2 linked regions of the Rubripirellula amarantea genome follow. The protein of the gene in region 2 binds, or shares a complex with, the protein of the main gene of each other region. Links are inferred from orthologs where the notes say so. Each region holds a gene or a part of one and is shown on either strand. Other genes may lie near its edges. The genes, in order: hisH and hisF.

The links.
Region 1: the proteins of hisF (region 2) and hisH are in contact, whole or in part, in a crystal structure (PDB 6RU0), measured with the Thermotoga maritima proteins. The link is inferred for Rubripirellula amarantea from one-to-one orthologs. Residues at the interface, in WP_004080486.1 of Thermotoga maritima: Met1, Leu2, Ala3, Arg5, Ser40, Glu41, Asp45, Glu46, Ala70, Glu71, Ile73, Asp74, Ile75, Pro76, Phe77, Asp98, Lys99, Ser122, Gln123, Glu161, Thr195, Leu196, Asn247, Arg249, Glu251; in WP_004080484.1 of Thermotoga maritima: Asn15, Arg18, Arg22, Arg117, Leu118, Pro119, His120, Met121, Gly122, Trp123, Asn124, Asn134, Gly135, Tyr136, Tyr138, Val140, Tyr158, Glu180, Lys181, Ser182, Ser183, Lys184, Ile185.

What each region holds. Positions count from the first base shown.
Region 1 is NZ_SJPI01000001.1:2,801,551-2,809,781, reverse strand. Bases 2,936-5,745 are described here. They hold hisH (imidazole glycerol phosphate synthase subunit HisH), read right to left. Parts: upstream 4,749-5,745; coding sequence 4,122-4,748; downstream 2,936-4,121. Other genes in these bases: hisG (ATP phosphoribosyltransferase), read left to right, coding at 5,377-5,745; hisE (phosphoribosyl-ATP diphosphatase), read left to right, coding at 4,962-5,336; Pla22_RS10300 (hypothetical protein), read right to left, coding at 3,576-4,094; Pla22_RS10305 (Gfo/Idh/MocA family protein), read right to left, coding at 2,936-3,563. Outside these bases: Pla22_RS10310 (ATP-binding protein), read right to left, coding at 1-2,238; more of Pla22_RS10305, read right to left, coding at 2,460-2,935; more of hisG, read left to right, coding at 5,746-6,258; Pla22_RS10280 (rhodanese-like domain-containing protein), read left to right, coding at 6,336-6,671; Pla22_RS10275 (GDSL-type esterase/lipase family protein), read left to right, coding at 6,671-7,495; Pla22_RS10270 (L,D-transpeptidase family protein), read left to right, coding at 7,787-8,231. UniProt on the Escherichia coli protein: IGPS catalyzes the conversion of PRFAR and glutamine to IGP, AICAR and glutamate. The HisH subunit catalyzes the hydrolysis of glutamine to glutamate and ammonia as part of the synthesis of IGP and AICAR.
Region 2 is NZ_SJPI01000001.1:2,024,900-2,033,157, reverse strand. What follows is about bases 3,383-6,219. They hold hisF (imidazole glycerol phosphate synthase subunit HisF), read right to left. Parts: upstream 5,267-6,219; coding sequence 4,499-5,266; downstream 3,383-4,498. Other genes in these bases: Pla22_RS07385 (fructosamine kinase family protein), read right to left, coding at 5,282-6,208; purH (bifunctional phosphoribosylaminoimidazolecarboxamide formyltransferase/IMP cyclohydrolase), read right to left, coding at 3,383-4,281. In the rest of the region: Pla22_RS07410 (glycosyltransferase), read right to left, coding at 1-194; Pla22_RS07405 (glycosyltransferase family 87 protein), read right to left, coding at 360-1,688; indole-3-glycerol phosphate synthase TrpC, read right to left, coding at 1,909-2,697; more of purH, read right to left, coding at 2,710-3,382; Pla22_RS07380 (vWA domain-containing protein), read left to right, coding at 6,316-7,821; Pla22_RS07375 (sensor histidine kinase), read left to right, coding at 7,840-8,258.

The sequences.
Region 1 (8,231 bases), 780 kb from region 2 along the record:
AAGCAAACGCTCAGCATCCTCCGCAGCCAAGATCGCAAAGTGAACCGCTTGGGTAGGTCGATTGGCAGCGAACAAATGGCCCGCAATTCGAGCTGCTAATTCAGGGTTCTCTTCCTTGATCAACAGCTCAGCCCATTTCGCATGAGCGGCATGTTGAACCTGCTCGCTAAACGAACCAACCAATTCGTCGGCAACACGGTCATGCAAAATGGAAATGCATTCTCGACCGGTGGCGTCGTCAATGATCAATCGGGCTTTGGTCAATTCCGATATCGCGGCATCGACGGCATCGCCAAGCCCGGATAGCTCGGTCAATTGACGTGTCGATGAATGACCACCCGCAGCAATCAACGGCAACAACGCCTTCGCATCACTGCTTAGCATGTCGACGCGGCGACGCCAAAATTGATCAATCGAACCATACGGATCGGGCTGAACAGCCAATTCACCAAGTTCATCGTCTTCGCCAAGTGGTCGATGCAGCCAATGAAGCATCCCGCTTGGGCTAAATTCCTCGGCCAACTCTTGCAAACGAAATGCACTGCCGTCGGCTGTAACGGCGTATCGTTCGATCTGATCCAACGGTACATCGAGCCCGTGACGCTGCGCAGCGTGCTGCAACATTTCGACGGCCGTCTTCAGAGACAACTTTTCCAACGCGATCGTGACGTTGGCAGACCTTCGTTGCGGATCTTTCGGCTCGCGAGAAACGGTGATCAGGCCCAATCCATGTTGCCCCACTGCCACTTGCAAACGGTCGAGGACATTCAGGCTATCTCGATCCGCCCACTGAGCATCGTCGATCACGATAAACAACGGCCCCATGTTGCGAAGTTCTTCACTCAGTTGCGCCCCCGCTTCGAGTGCATCGTCGCGAGTAAGTTCTTGCACCGGTGTAGGGTCGAATTCGTCGACCCGTTGGATCACGGCGCCCAGCACCGGAAACGATTGGCAAAGAAAATTTGCGCTACACGCATGCAGTCGCATTTTCTCGCGATCTTCGCGTCGGTATCGGTGACCGATCATGTCACATATTTGAGCAAACGCCTGAAGCGGAGCGTCTTCGCGAGCGCGGCACTTCGCTGTAAAGACCTGACCCCAACGTCGGCTCTCGATCAAATTCACCACTTCGGTCAGCAAACGTGACTTCCCGATTCCCGATGGGCCGGTAATGTGCAATCGAGAAACCTTTCCCTCGAAAACGCTGTCGGCCCAATCTGATACTTTCTTCAGTTCTTCCTGACGCCCAAACATTGGGTCTTCGACCACCCACGGCACCACGGACGTTGGCGGCAGTCCCAGTCGCGCCAAACGCATCGCCGTAGGTCGTTCCGACGGATGCCGATCGAGCATCTCAACACAGGCATCACGAATCAGGTCCGGGACAATTTGTTTCAGACCACCCAGATTCTCGATAATGAGATCCGTGTCGACTTCCATGTCACCGAATCGAGGTGTGAATGCTTCTTCGCCACGAAGGCTTGTCGGAAAATGCGAGGTTGCTTTCGCGACGATGTACAACGCATCGGCTACGACGAGACCAAGAGAATAAATATCGCCAGCGGGCAAGTAACGCTGCTGACAAATTGCCTCCGGTGCAGTGTACCGCAACGTAGCGATAAATAACCCGCTCGCATGAGACGCTTGGTCGTTGAGCTCGTAATAGTCTACAAGGCTGTAGTCAATGATCACGCCACGATTGTTTTCATCAACCATCAAGTTGTGAGGCTTGATGTCGCGATGAACCAAACCGTGCGCGTGCAACACAGCCAAGCCGGTCGCGTAGTCACGAATGAGCGTAAGCAACGTTGCAAACGCCTGCTCGGGTTCCATGTTGGCGATGCGGCGAATCGCTTCAGCCAACGTCGTTCCACGAACCTCGTTCATGCTTAAAGCTGTGTAATCGTCGATCTGGTAGATGCGATCCGCTTTGACAAGATTGGGATGCTCGATTGTTAGCATCCGCCGGAATCCAATTCGGTTCCGCAGCAGCATTTCTTTGTTGCGTGGCTTTAATACTTTTAGCACGCAATGCCGGTCTCGCTCGGCGTCGTACGCGCGAAAGACCCAACCACTACTGCCGGCACCTAACAGCTTCTCAAGAGTGAATTGCCCGAATTGATCCCCATTCTTCCATGGGGAAGGAATGTTGTGATCATCGCTGTCGGTCTCTTTGCTTGATTGCCAACGGACAGGTGTTTCGCGATGTCGATCAAACAGTTCGAAATTGTCAGACATGGTGAGCTTGCAAGGTGGGTGACCGATTCGGCGGCAAACGCTGCATCGCTTGCTGTACTTTCCTCTACTTCTCTCCTGGCAACATCAAATCGGTTTCGGATCGATTATAGAGACTCGTGTCGTGCGTGATATTCTAAATCATCAACAAATCCGCAATTGCAGCGTGTTAATCCCACCTACGCACTACAGGGGTCCCGCAGACGCAGTACTGGCATCATTGGTCAAATCGTAATGACCTGACCGCCCGCGGCATCACTGCGGCGGCATGCATCAAGGACCAACTGCGTTCGTCGTGCCAAATCGTGATAACGTGCATCGACTTCGCCCGTAATTGCCGCTTCGGCCAAACGTGTGACCATCGCAATCTCTTGAGCTCCCGCCCGATCACACGCCGGTTCATCGAACTTAACCGTTTCGCTGTTGCGATGGAAATGCCAGCGACATCCGTCGATCAACAGTTGGTGGTGATGCACGTCGTAATGGGTGTGATCGCCCAATAAAGGCAAAACAAAGTCGTCCAAGCTGACATAGCCCTGCTCGCCTGAAATCCACGCGGTCTGCTGATTTTCACACAAAAAAGAGCAGTAAAACGAGGCTGTTACTCCACCCTCGAAGGTCATGTCTGCAGCAAACTCGCCAGGCACGTCCGAAGCAGAACCCTCCCCCTTTATAGGTGTGACGGTAGAAGCCCGTATTGACTGCGGCATGTGACCTCCCATGATGCCCAGCGTGAACCGGATGCAATACCACCCCAGGTCACCGAGGCATCCATGCGGTTCAAGCGTGGCGTCGGTCCGAATATTAGAGGACTTGAAGGTGGCGTCACCAGCGAACGAGAAGTGAGTTTGTATTCGCCTCACCTTTCCAATGGGTGATTCGTTAAGCAACGTCGACTTGAGTGCTTCCCAACGCTGCGAATGATCAAACATCACACCGTCGATGAACTGAACACCGGCCGCTTCGCAAGCACCAACCATCTCTTCAAGATCGGAACTGTGAATCGCGACTGGCTTTTCACACAGCACGTGCTTGCCCGCCTTGGCGGCAGCTACCACGTATGACTTGCGAAGCCCGGTGGGCAGCGGGACGTAGATGGCGTCAATGTCGGGATCAGCAATCAACGATTCATAATCACCGACGGCTTGCACAGATTGTTCCGGAGCCGTTTGCGCGCTGCATTCGTCAATGAACCGCTGCGCCTTGGCCTCGTTACGACTAGCCACCGCGACCACGCATCCATTTTCGCTGACTTCGATCGCGTTCCAGATTTTCCTTGCGATTCCAGCAGTGCTTAGAATTCCCCAGCGGCAGGTCGACTTGCTCATGTTGTGTTTGATCTAACTAAGTTCAGGTTCTGGAATCGCTACGTCATAGACCCAGCGGTAAGTGTCCTTTAGGTTTCCCGACAACGTCTCGCGTTGCAACACACGAACTAATGACGCTTCCGTAACAACTTCACCCACCACAGCTTCGATCGCAAGTTCACCACTCACTCGATAGCTGCTGCCGAGAAACTTTGGTGTCTCTTTCACTCGACAGGCGATGTCGAAACGAATGGAATTGGGTTGCTGAGGATTACGGCCAACGCTGATGCTCCAATGACCGCGACCGGCTCCCCCCACCCCTAGGATTGTTGGTTGATCGTTGATTGGCTCGAGCGAGATCTGCTGAATCGGGGGCGAGTCGGGCCAATCATTCTCGGCATCCGAATCGATACTACGAGCGACCTCGGTGTCGTCAACGAGTATGCGATGAACAAACCGATCTTCGTTCCAAGAGTACTCAACAGCCAAACGTCCGTCGCTGTTCACCGACCGATGGACAATCAAAGAGCTGGGTTTTGGTGAAACAGACATACATAGCTTGCGAAAGGAGAAGTTGAATTAAGACGCGTTGGACGTTGCAGGCAACTTCTCGAATGCAGCTAAAACCTTCAACCCATCGGCTTGGCTTTTTTCTGGGTGGAACTGCGTTGCAAAGATATTGTCTTTCCAAACCATCGCACAGAATTTTTCGCCGTACTCACATTCCAGTGCCACGACACCGGGGTCGGTCGGGCGAACATAGTATGAGTGAACAAAATAGAAGTGAGTTCCCGTTTCGATGTCCGCAAGCACCGGTGCGTCGTGTTTCTTAACAACGCTATTCCACCCCATGTGCGGCACTTTCCGCTGGGGCGCTGGCGCGAACCGCACGACGTCACCGGCAATCACTCCCAGCCCTTCATGTTCACCGTGTTCAAACCCTCGCTCGAACAACAATTGAAGCCCTAAGCAGATACCCAAGAATGGGCGGCCCGAAGCAACAAAGTCCCGAATCGGTGAAGCGAGGTCGCGATGGTTGAGCTCTGCCATGGCGTCGCCGAAAGCTCCAACGCCAGGCAGAATAAGTTTTTCGGCCTGAGCTATTTCGCTTGGATCGGAACTGATTCGAGCTTCGCCACCGACTCGCTCGATAGCCTTCTGCACACTTCGCAGGTTGCCCATTTGGTAGTCGACGATGGTAATCATGAGCGCAAAGTTGGGTCCAAATAGTGTCGCAACGGGAAAACCCGGCCAGAATCGCGCACTCGTAGGCACGAGAATCAAGCGGGTGTAGGCACAAGAATCAAGCAGGTGCAGGCAATAGCGTAGCCCATCAATTGGCAATTTGGCACCGCCAGTTTACTATCGGACTCCCTCGCTACTGCCCAAGTTCGCTCTTTTTTGATCGCCCGATTTCCGATGTCCAATCCCGACGCCGATTCCCCCCTTGAATCGCCACCCAATCTGGAGTCGCTACGTCGCCTCATGCAGACGCTCCGCACGCGAGCCAATGAAATGCCGGAAGGCTCATACACGACCAAACTGCTTTCGGGTGGCCCGGAAAAGATCGGCGGAAAGATTCGTGAAGAGGCCGAAGAGATGATCGAGGCGGCCAGCGAAGAGGGCGATGCAGGTCGCGAGCATTTTATCTACGAGGCTGGCGACCTGATCTATCACGCGATGGTGCTACTTGCTTGGCGAGGCGTCGACATCGATGAAGTCGCCGCTGAACTGGCTCGCCGCGAAGGCACCTCTGGCTTGGCCGAAAAAGCCAGCCGCCAACCCAAATCCTAAGCCCCCACTCAACGCATACTCTTTTCGCGAAGCAACTTCCTTGGATTCTCAAAACAATCTCCGTATCGGCGTGCCGAGCAAAGGTCGACTCAGTGAAATCGCTGAGGAACTACTTTCGCAAGCCGGCCTAAAGTATCGTCGGCAAAACCGTGGCTTGTTCGCACGCGTGAGCGGCTTGCCCATCGACATCATCTTTCTGCGAACCGACGACATCCCGACTCTTTGCGCCGAAGGCGCGATCGACATGGGCGTCACCGGCAGCGACCTTGTCGAAGAATCCGGATACGGTGTTTCGGACAACGCATCGCCTATCGAAACTCGAATGCAACTCGGTGTCGGCCGTTGTCGTTTGGCGATCTGTATCCCTGATGATTCAGAGTTTAAATCCGCGAAGGACTTAGACACGAAGCGGATTGCGACGAGTTTTCCGACCGTCACCAAGACATACCTTGCCGCTCACCACGCGACTTCGCATCTGGTTTCCCTATCGGGTTCCGTCGAAGTCATGATTGGCTTGGGTGTGGCCGATGCGATCGTTGACCTTGTCGAAACGGGAAGCACATTAGCGGCGAACCGCTTGCGCATCCTTGAAGAGATCGGATCTTACGAGACAGTCCTGATCCAAGGAAAAAATTGTCGAGACAAAGAGACCGCGGATCGAGTCGTCCGTCGTCTCGAAGGCGTCGTGATTGCGCGAGACTACTCGTTGCTTGAGTACAACATTCTGCGATCGAAGCTGGCTGCGGCCGAAGCGATCACTCCCGGCTTCAATTCCCCCACGGTGAACTCGCTTGAGGATTCGGATTGGTGCAGCATCCGAGTGATGGTCAAACGTAAAGAGGTGATTGATGCGATGGAGAAGCTCGAAGCGCTCGGTGCATCGGCCATCATGGAAACAGCGATTTCTAATTGTCGCCTGTAGACTCGCCCCTCTCTTTCTACTGACTCCTCCTACAACGCCTCTCTCTACAACGCCTCTCTCAACAAAAAAGATTCCTAGTGACTGAACTGCCCATCGAAATTGATATCGCTGCGGTAAGCGCCATGCGAGCATCAGGCGAAGACTTCGTCCTGCTCGACGTACGCGAACAAGACGAATACGACTTTGCCAAAATTGACGGCAGCATGTTGATCGCGATGAGCGAACTCGGGGATCGCCTGGCGGACTTGGAACCCTATCGCGATTCCCACATCGTCGTGCATTGTCACCACGGGGGCCGAAGCTTGCGCGTAACACAAGTGTTACGCGAACAGGGATTTAGCAAGGTCCAAAACATGACGGGCGGCATTGACGCCTGGAGCCAACAGATCGATTCAAACGTACAGCGATACTAATGTCCAAACTCACCCGAATATTGATTGCCCTCGTTTTACTTGGCATTGGCACCGTCCCCGCACGTGCCGATGAATCCAAAAGTTCGCCAGCGACAGCAAGCGTCACCGAGTCGCCCGAAACCACCGATCCACTAGCGAGTTATCGCGATGCGGCAGTGAAGAAGTGGGAAGACGACATCGTGAAGTTTGAGGCCGCAGACGCGACAGTGAACTCAAACGATGATTCCATTTTGTTGCTCGGTAGCAGTAGCATCCGATTGTGGAATACCGCCGAAGTCGACCTCGTGCCGTTTCACGTTGTCAGACGAGGCTACGGCGGGGCGAAGTTTGATGATCTAGCGGTCTATGCCGAACGACTGATCCAACCTCATCGTTTTCGAGCGGTGGTGATCTTCGTCGCCAATGATATTACGGGCGACAAGGACGGCGCGAATGACAAGACTCTAGAACAGCTAAAGCCGCTGGTGGAACACGTCGTTTCGGTCGCGCACGCCCATCAACCTGAATCACAAGTGCTAATTGTCGAGGTCACTCCGACACCAAAGCGATTTCAAGTTTGGCCGAAGATCCGCGATTTCAATGCGATGTTGCGAGAACTCGCGTTGTCGACGCCACGAACTCATTTCATCGCAACCGCCGGCCAAGTCCTTGATACCGCCGGAAACCCACGTGACGAACTGTTTCGTGAGGACCAATTGCATTTGAATGCAAAAGGGTACGAACTTTGGTCGTCATTGATCCGCCGCCGTCTGATCGAAGTGCTGGAACAGGTCGCCCGAGAAGAGCATGCACCCAAGGAAAATAAAACGGCTGCTTTGCGATAGCTGAAGGAGACCGATTGGCGTTCGCTGACGGAAAACGGCAAATGTCAGCACCCGAGTATTGCCGGGAAAGGAAATGCTGCTATTTGCAGCGATGCAGTTCGGGGTGATACGGTTCGTGGTGATATGTATTGCCTGATTATTGGCTGCCGTTGACGAAAATCCGATCATCACGATTGGTCTGGCCCGCGCCCCCGGGCATTGGTTATCCTTCTCGACTATCGCCATGGTCAACACTGGCTAGCCCGCGAAAGATCGTGGGTCATTGAGGCGATTTTGTCATGGAGGACACTCGTGCAAACGATCAAAACAGCGGCCATCGTGGTCTTATTAATGTCGGTCATTTACGGCGCCTACGTCTCGTTGACCACTCCGCCCGAACCATTGCCGGCCGATGTCGAAGACATGCTGGTGATGGATGGCCAGAGCCTAGGTCCGATGGAATCAACTCTGCCGCCATCATTAGCTGAATTGGGTATCAGCGCCGGGGAAGTTGCTTCTCAGACGCCAACGTCCGCTGGCGAGGCCACTGAATTCGGAATTTCAGATGGCGAATCGGGCTTTGCCAGCACCTCGGGCTCAAACCCTAACTTCTCCAATTCGCTTTCCATGGCTGGCGGTTCAAACAACCAGAACGCGACCGCTGGATCGAACCAAGCGGATGGTGCTCTTGGTTTCCCCAACCAAAACACGCAAGTCTCGTCCGGCGTTTCCGCATCACTTTCGGATAATGACCTGC
Region 2 (8,258 bases):
GGAATGTTGCTGTCAGCGAACGCTTCACCGATCCGCTCTAACAGTTCAGGCAGCGCCTCCTCTTCGTTGTACGCTGGAAGCGCCATGAAGACTTTGGAGGGGCGAAAGCGAATGGAATCGCGGGATTCGACAACCGAAGTACTCGTATTGCTAATCGACGATTCAGTGGATGATTGTTGGTTGATGGGTTCCATCACGGTGCATTTCTTGGCAGCAGGTTCTCTTGCAAATGAAGTCTGCAAGAAGATCATGATCCGCCAGCCGACTGTACACTAGTGTTATCCGACGCTCCGGATTCCACAAGATGCGCAATTGGTGAGTTTTATAACGATTTCCACACACGTGAGATCCAAGACGACTCAGGCAGCCCGAGCTTGGTCGCCGAACCGGGTCCTATTAGGGGAACCGGTGTAGCGGAGCCCTAAAACCAGCAAAATCACGAGCAAAATGGCCAACGACACTCCATTGAGACTCGTGAAAATCCGGGTCATTACCTCCCCGCCATCCAAAATTCGAATCAAACTTCGCGTGGAGAAGTAATTGTAGAGCGGTAAAAGCATTAGCGCGGCAACCAAGAATCGTGTCCTGTGGTCGAATTGACGCCAGAACCCATTAGCTCCCAGCACCAAGCCAGCGATCGGGGCCACCATCAACATCGAGTCGTAAGATTGATGATAGAGGCTCACTAACATCGCCGTCAGAATCAAAGCTCCTGTCAAACCGGTAAGCCCGTCGTCGATTCCTTGACGACGTCGGCGATTGAGCAAGAACAACACCGGTGCAAGCACGATTCCCATCACGATCAAATGCAGTGCTTCCTTGGGATCATCGCCAGTCCATTTCGCAATGACGGCGAGCAGGTCGATTCGAGTCCACGAATGGATGGGCGATTCGTCCTGGTCGGCTCGATGGATTTCTTGAGCCTGTGAAATTTGGTCCACCAGAGTTTCGATACCGTGAACCATATCACCGCCGCCTTCATGATGAGCCAACCATAACATTGGTCCAAGCGTGGTAACAACGCTTAGGATCGCTCCAAGGACAATCGCCCTAACGTTTCCTCGGAACAGTAACAAAAAACCTAACGGCAAGATGTAAGTTGGTTTCGCTGATACCACAGCCAGCGCGATTGCTGCTAACCAAGGTTTGGTCTTGCCATAGTGAATCGCCGCGAACGTGGCCAAGATCAACTCGAACGTGAAGTAACCATCGAACAACGTGATGTGGCCGCCACGCGAAAAAACCGTCAACGCAGCGATCGCGAACACGTAGTCCACTCGGATCGGTGTATCGATCGAGCGAACCACCAGACCGGCAATCGCCAACAACATGATCACCGACAAACTAACAAACGTGACCTCGGCCACGGTAAGCGGCATCATCGCGAAAGGAGCATGCAGCACCAGGATTGATGGTGAGAAGAACGGAATCTGCCTAGCGACCGGATACGACGCGGCATACTCGGCTCCGTAGGGACTCAATCCCTTCAGCAAAGCGATTGTCGGAAAGTACAATCCGTTATGAAAGTCGCAGAGCCCTTGGGAATCGTGGTCAAACGGTCCCGGAGTTTGGTACTGGATACCAATTCGAGCAATCGTCAGCCCCACGCCGAAGACAAAAATGCCGATCGCGATCATCGCGCCAAGTCGATGACCAAGCGTGAAGCGTTGACGTTCTATGCATGACATCTGATCTGGCGATTCCTGATCCGGTTTCGCTCGATTCGGTGGGGCTTGAGCGGTTGAGTGTGATGAAGACACTGGCAATAAAGAACCGAAAAGGATGTTGAGACAACGTGCTAAACGGTGAACCCGTAGAAAGGTTGACGCAGCAGGCAAGAACACACCGAATCAAGCCGGAACGACAATTTGCCAGCGAGATCCTGTTGTTGCAGCCTACGATCCTAGTTCAATCAACCGCCATTCCAAGCAGCCGCTTGGTCGCCACGGTCACATTAGGCTGACGCATCAGCGACTCGCCCACCAAAATCGCCTTCACGCCACCTTGGCCCAGGCGAATAACATCCTCATGCGTACGAATCCCGCTCTCGCCAACGACAAGCCGATCCTCTGGAATCAAGGGACGCAGGTTCAGCGTATGTTCAAGGGTTGTTTTGAAAGTCCGCAAATCACGATTGTTCACGCCCACCAACCGAGTTCCCGTCGCCAAAACGGCATCTAGATTACTCGGCTCGAACAGTTCAATAAGCGTTGCCATGCCCAATTCCGCCGCTTGATCATGCAGTTCAACCAACTCGCTTGGGGTCAAGCATTCGGCTATCAACAGCACGCAATCGGCACCGGCCGCTCGTGCCTGCAGGAGCTGATACCGGTCGACGATAAAGTCTTTGCGAAGCAGCGGCAAATCAACCGCTGCCCTGACTTGCTTCAAGTATTCCAACGAACCCTGAAAGAACGGTTCGTCGGTCAACACACTCAAACAAGCCGCACCGCCATCGCGATATGCCTGGGCCAATGTTGCTGGATCGAAATCTTCGCGAATCAAACCAGCCGACGGACTCGCTTTTTTTACTTCGGCAATCAACTGAACTTCATCACCGGCAGCGAGCGCGGCTACGAAATCGCGAGTCGATGGAAGATCAACGACTAACGCTTCGAGTTCATTCGCTGAAACCGAGGCTTGATCCGCAGCAATGGTTTCGCGAGTGCGAACCAAGATGTCATCGAGAATGGTCATCTGCGGATAGGCCTAGTGCTTGAAGTGCCGGCGTCCGGTCAGCACTAACGGAATCTCATGCTTGTCGCAAGCTTCGATCACTTCGTTATCACGCCGCGAACCGCCGGGCTGGATAATAGCAATCACACCGGCGTCAGCAGCGGCTTCAATGGAATCAGGAAAAGGGAAGAACGCATCGGAAGCGAGTACGCTTCCATCGGCACGATCACCGGCCTTATCGATCGAAATTTCAACGCTATCGACTCGGCTCATTTGTCCTGCACCCACGCCGATCAACGAGGTGTCCTTGGCAAGGACAATCGCGTTGCTCTTGACGTGCCGAACCATTTCCCAAGCAAAGGCAATATCGTCCCAAAGATCGTCATCGACCTTCGTCTTGGTGACGGTTTTCCACTGCAACGGTGAACTTGTCATCCGGTCGGCGTCTTGCACCAACATTCCACCGCTAATGAATCGGCGCTGGATAGGTGATTGCGGCAGATCCAAACGACCAACCTGCATCAAACGAACGTTCTCACTCCATCGAGGTTTTGTCGTCAAAAGCCCCACGGCTTCGGCTTGGAAGTCCGGAGCAACGATCGCTTCGATAAACAAGCCTGGTTCGCAAAGCAATTCTGCGGTTGCTCGGTCAACGGTTCGATTGAATCCAATCACGCTGCCAAAGGCACTAAGCGGATCGCCATCGAGAGCCTTTTGACACGCGACCGCCAATGACGAGTCGGTGGCTGCTCCGCACGGGTTGTTGTGCTTCATCACCGAAACGGCGGGGCTTCCAAAACCACGAACAATCTCAAGTGCCGAATCAAGGTCCAACAGGTTGTTGTAGGATAGTTCCTTGCCACTGATCTGGCGTGCCGAGACGAGGTTCGCCGAACGATCAGTAGGGTCAACGTAAACAGCGGCACGTTGATGCGGGTTTTCACCGTATCGCAATTGTGTCTTCCGACGTAGCGACAAGTTCAAGCTGGTCGGGAACTCGCCGCCGATCGTGTCACCTCGCATGAAGTCGGCGATCGCGCGATCGTATCCGGCTGTGTGATCAAAAGCCTCAGCGGCTAGTTGTTCACGCAGCTCGATCGTGGTTCCTTTGGTTTGATCAAGCTGAGCCAATATTTCGCCGTACTGCTCGGGGCTTGTCGCGACCGCAACATCCCCATGATTCTTAGCGGCAGCGCGGACCAAAGATGGCCCGCCGATGTCAATCTGCTCTACACATTCTTCACGAGTAGCTCCCGGACGCGATGCGGTTGCTGCGAACGGGTACAGATTTACAACGACCAAATCAAACGGCACGATTCCGTGTTCTTCGATCGCGTCCATGTGATCATCACGATCGCGAATCGCTAGAATTCCGCCGAAGATCTTCGGGTGCAGAGTTTTCACCCGGCCATCTAGCATTTCGGGAAACCCCGTGTATTCGGCAACGTCCAAGACATCGATGCCGGATTGTTCCAAGTGACGACGTGTACCGCCGGTGCTATAGATTTCAACGCCTGCAGCCTGCAAACCAGCGGCTAAGTCTGCTAGGCCAAGCTTATCACTAACGCTGATGATGGCGGTGCGAATAGGGACAACATCAGTCACAACAGGCTCTGGGGATTTGAAGGTTCAGCGAGTCGAAAAGTGCGGCCTCCATGACAACCACCATTCGTTCCAAAACGGCTCATTGCCGCGTCCATTGGTGTAGGTGCAAGGGCGGCTTTGGTCAACGGGGCGCCTGCCTTGCAAGCCAATTCAACGCGGTCTTGCCGGGTTGAGAATGGTACCACAGATGCCAAAAAACGACACCGCAAAGTTCGTTCTATAGACGGACCGTGATTCCAGCATCACGCATCACCTGTTTCGTTTCCGCAATGGTGTACTGTCCGAAATGAAAAATGCTTGCCGCCAATGCTGCGTCGGCCTTACCGAGCAAAATCGCATCCGCCAAATGCTGGGGGCATCCCGCGCCTCCACTGGCTACAACGGGAATTGAAACCGCCTCACTAACCGCTGACGTGATCGGTATGTCGAAGCCATCGCGTGTTCCGTCGGCATCCATGCTGGTCAATACGATCTCACCGGCCCCAAGCGATTCCACTTTCTTTGCCCATTCGACCGCCATTAGACCAGTAGGCTTTCGTCCACCGTTGATGTGAACTTCCCAAACTTCTTCACCATCTCGGATCACTCGCTTAGGGTCGATGTTGACGACAATGCACTGGCTGCCAAAACGATCAGCCGCACGTGCGACGAAATCAGGATCTTTGCACGCTGCCGAATTGATCGACACCTTGTCGCAGCCAGCCGACAATAGTGTCCGTACATCCTCAATCGTGCGGACGCCGCCGCCCACCGTCAGCGGCATGAAGACCACTTCGGCGGTGCGGCGAACCACATCAACAATGGTCTCACGTTGCTCGTGACTGGCCGTGATATCTAGAAATACCAATTCGTCGGCACCTTCTTGCTCATAGCGACGTGCGACTTCGACAGGGTCCCCCGCGTCTCGCAGGTTGACGAAATTGGTGCCCTTCACGACGCGACCTTCGTGGACGTCGAGGCAGGGAATGACACGAGCAGCAAGCATGGGAAGGTAAAGCCCTTAACGCGATCGAAGAATGTCGCCAGCGACTTGTCGGCACTGGTCCAAATATCCGCTGCCAAACAAGTTCAAATGGTTTAGCAGATGATAGAGAACATAAACGCTTACTCGTCGCCAGCAACCATCGGCCAGCGGAAACTCATCGTCATAGGCCTCGTAGAACTCGCCGGGACAGCCCCCAAACAGCTTCAACATCCCAAATTCAGCTTCCCGGCAGCCTCGGTAGGCCGCAGGGTCGATCATCACCGTGTTGCCGCTTTCACCCCAAAAGAAGTTGCCGCTCCACAAATCGCCATGCAACAACGACGTCGATTGTTCGCGTCCTGAAAGCAGCGAACTCATTTCGGTCATCACCCGATGGCAGCGATCGACGAGTTGACGATCGGCCAACCCCTGATCGACAGCCCATCGAAGTTGAAACCCAATGCGCTGCTGAGCCACAAATTCGGTCCAATCTTTTAGGGGTGCATTGAGTTGGCGAGCCGCTCCCAGAAAATTGTCGTGTCCTTCACCCATCGCATCACCGATTACCACGCCAACCGATTCACGGTGAAAGCGAGCCAATGAACGGCCGAACGCTGGGTAAGACTCGGCTTGCTGATCGCTTCGACAATGCCAGTCCATGACCAACCACGAGGCACCGGCAACAACCGCTACGGCTCGCGGCTGGGGAACGACGATCCCGTCCATCCGCTCGGCAACCGCCGCCAATTGACGCAATCCCTCGCTCTCGGCTTGAAAGTTCGCCTCGAACGACACATCGTTAGATTTCACGAACCAATCACCGTCGTCAGCCCTCACGCGGTAAGCGTCGCTGATACAGCCGCCACCGACGGAAACAACCGAAAACCCATTTAGCGAATTGGGCTCAAACGAACTGGGATCTTGCGATAGCAATTCGCGGACAATTTCCTTCGTGGGCTTCATGACATTTCTTTTACATTGTTTTGAAGTCGTTCAAACCTTTGAAAACGCGTATCTTCGTTCAATGGATGAGCCACACCTCTTCTCGTCCGTTTCAAAGGAATCCAGCGATGCAATTCTCTCGTCTCACCTGCCACTTGGCCATGATTGCGATCACTTGCATGATGGTCACGCAGACCACAAATGCCCAGATCTACACCGCCTTGCGTGACGGCGGTAAAGGAAGCGGCGATAACAAAGGAGATGGCCAGGCAAACATGCAACAGACCGGGCAATCCGAATCCGTCGATGTGCAAGTCCGACTATCCAACCCCACAATGTTATCGGGCAAGAACGAAACCAACTACGTTCGCATCTCCCTGAAGGGAACCGAGCCTGCCCAAACGCCCGAGGCACCTCCGGTAAATGTCGCGATCGTGATTGACACCAGCGGCTCGATGCAGGGCGGTAAAATTGAACAAGCTCGCAACGCCGCGATCGCTGCGATCGATCGTTTGCGAGACGACGACATCGTTTCGGTAGTGCTTTACGATTCCGTTGTCACCGTCTTGGTTCCTGCCACAAAGGCGTCGGATCGCGAGCTGATGAAATCCAAAATTCGCTCCATCAGGGCCGATGGAAGTACGGCATTGTTTGCGGGCGTGGCCAAAGGCGCCGCCGAAGTCCGGAAATTCCTTTCTAACAGCAGTGTTAATCGGGTAATTCTGCTATCCGATGGGCAGGCCAATATTGGCCCGAGCAGCCCTCGCGAACTCGAACGACTCGGTGCATCCCTCGTTAAGGAAGGCATCAGCGTCACCACGCTTGGGCTGGGACTCGGTTACAACGAAGACTTGATGAGCGGCTTGGCGGCATCAGGTAGTGGCAATCACATTTTCGTTGAAGAAGCTCAGGACTTGGTGGCTGTGTTTAACAACGAATTCAACGATTTGATGAGCGTTGTTGCGAGCGACTTCAAGATTAAAGTCACCACAAGCGATGCAGTCCGACCGGTTCGCGTGCTCGGCACCAAGGCCGACATTGTTGGGCACGAGGTCTACCTTCCGCTGGCGCAATTGTATTCCAAGCAAGAACGCTACTTTGTGCTCGAGGTCGAAGTGGACTCCGCCGAAGACGCCGAACAAGCTGGCCTGCTTTCGGTCGACGTTGACTACCAGGATTTAATCAGCGGATCACCGGCGAGCTTCCACACAGATGCAATCGTTCGCTTTACCCGTGACATCGCCGAAGTCAAAGCCGAACGAGATTACGAAACATTCGCGTACTGCAACGTTCAAATCGCCAACGAAAAGAATATCCGCGCGACGGCGTTGCGAGATGCCGGACAAATCGCTGAAGCGGAACGATTACTCACCAGCAACGCCATCTCTCTCGAACAGGTGTTGTTAGAGTGCCGTGAAAACGACGCACTGAACGTCTTGCCCGAACTTGAAGTCAATATCAAGTACAATCGCGATAGTGCCTCGATGGTCAAAGAAAAAGATTGGAACCGAAGTCGCAAGGTCATGCGAGGCAAGCAAAACGAAATTCAATCGCAACAAAGCAGTGGAATTTTGGACTACTTCCTGGGCGGCGGCAGGTCGGGCTCAAGCTCTGACTCTAGTTCTTCTAGGTAACGCTTCGATTGATCGCTGATGCCCAAACGCCTTTTCCTCGCACTGATACTGCTTGTTGCTGCACCGTTGGTGTTGTTGGGATGGCTATCCGCATCGCACTATCGTTCGCAAACGTCGCTGGCTCGCCAACGCATTGACGAATTGATGCAATCGCAATTGGCAGACTTCGAACTGCCTGTTGCGAGCGTCTTTGATGACTATGAAGATGCATTGCAAGACACCCCCAGTTCGATCAACGCCATCAGCCAGTTTGACCGCACAGTTCCCGCGATTCGAACCAGCATGATCGTTGACCGGCGGGGCAACTTGCTTTACCCGCCGCCACCGATCATGACATCGGGTGACGAAGCGATGCTCTATCGAGCATTACCCGCGATCATCGAAAGTCGCCCGCCGATGGGTGGCGACGACAATGCCAAGAGCAAGGCAAAGGCCAA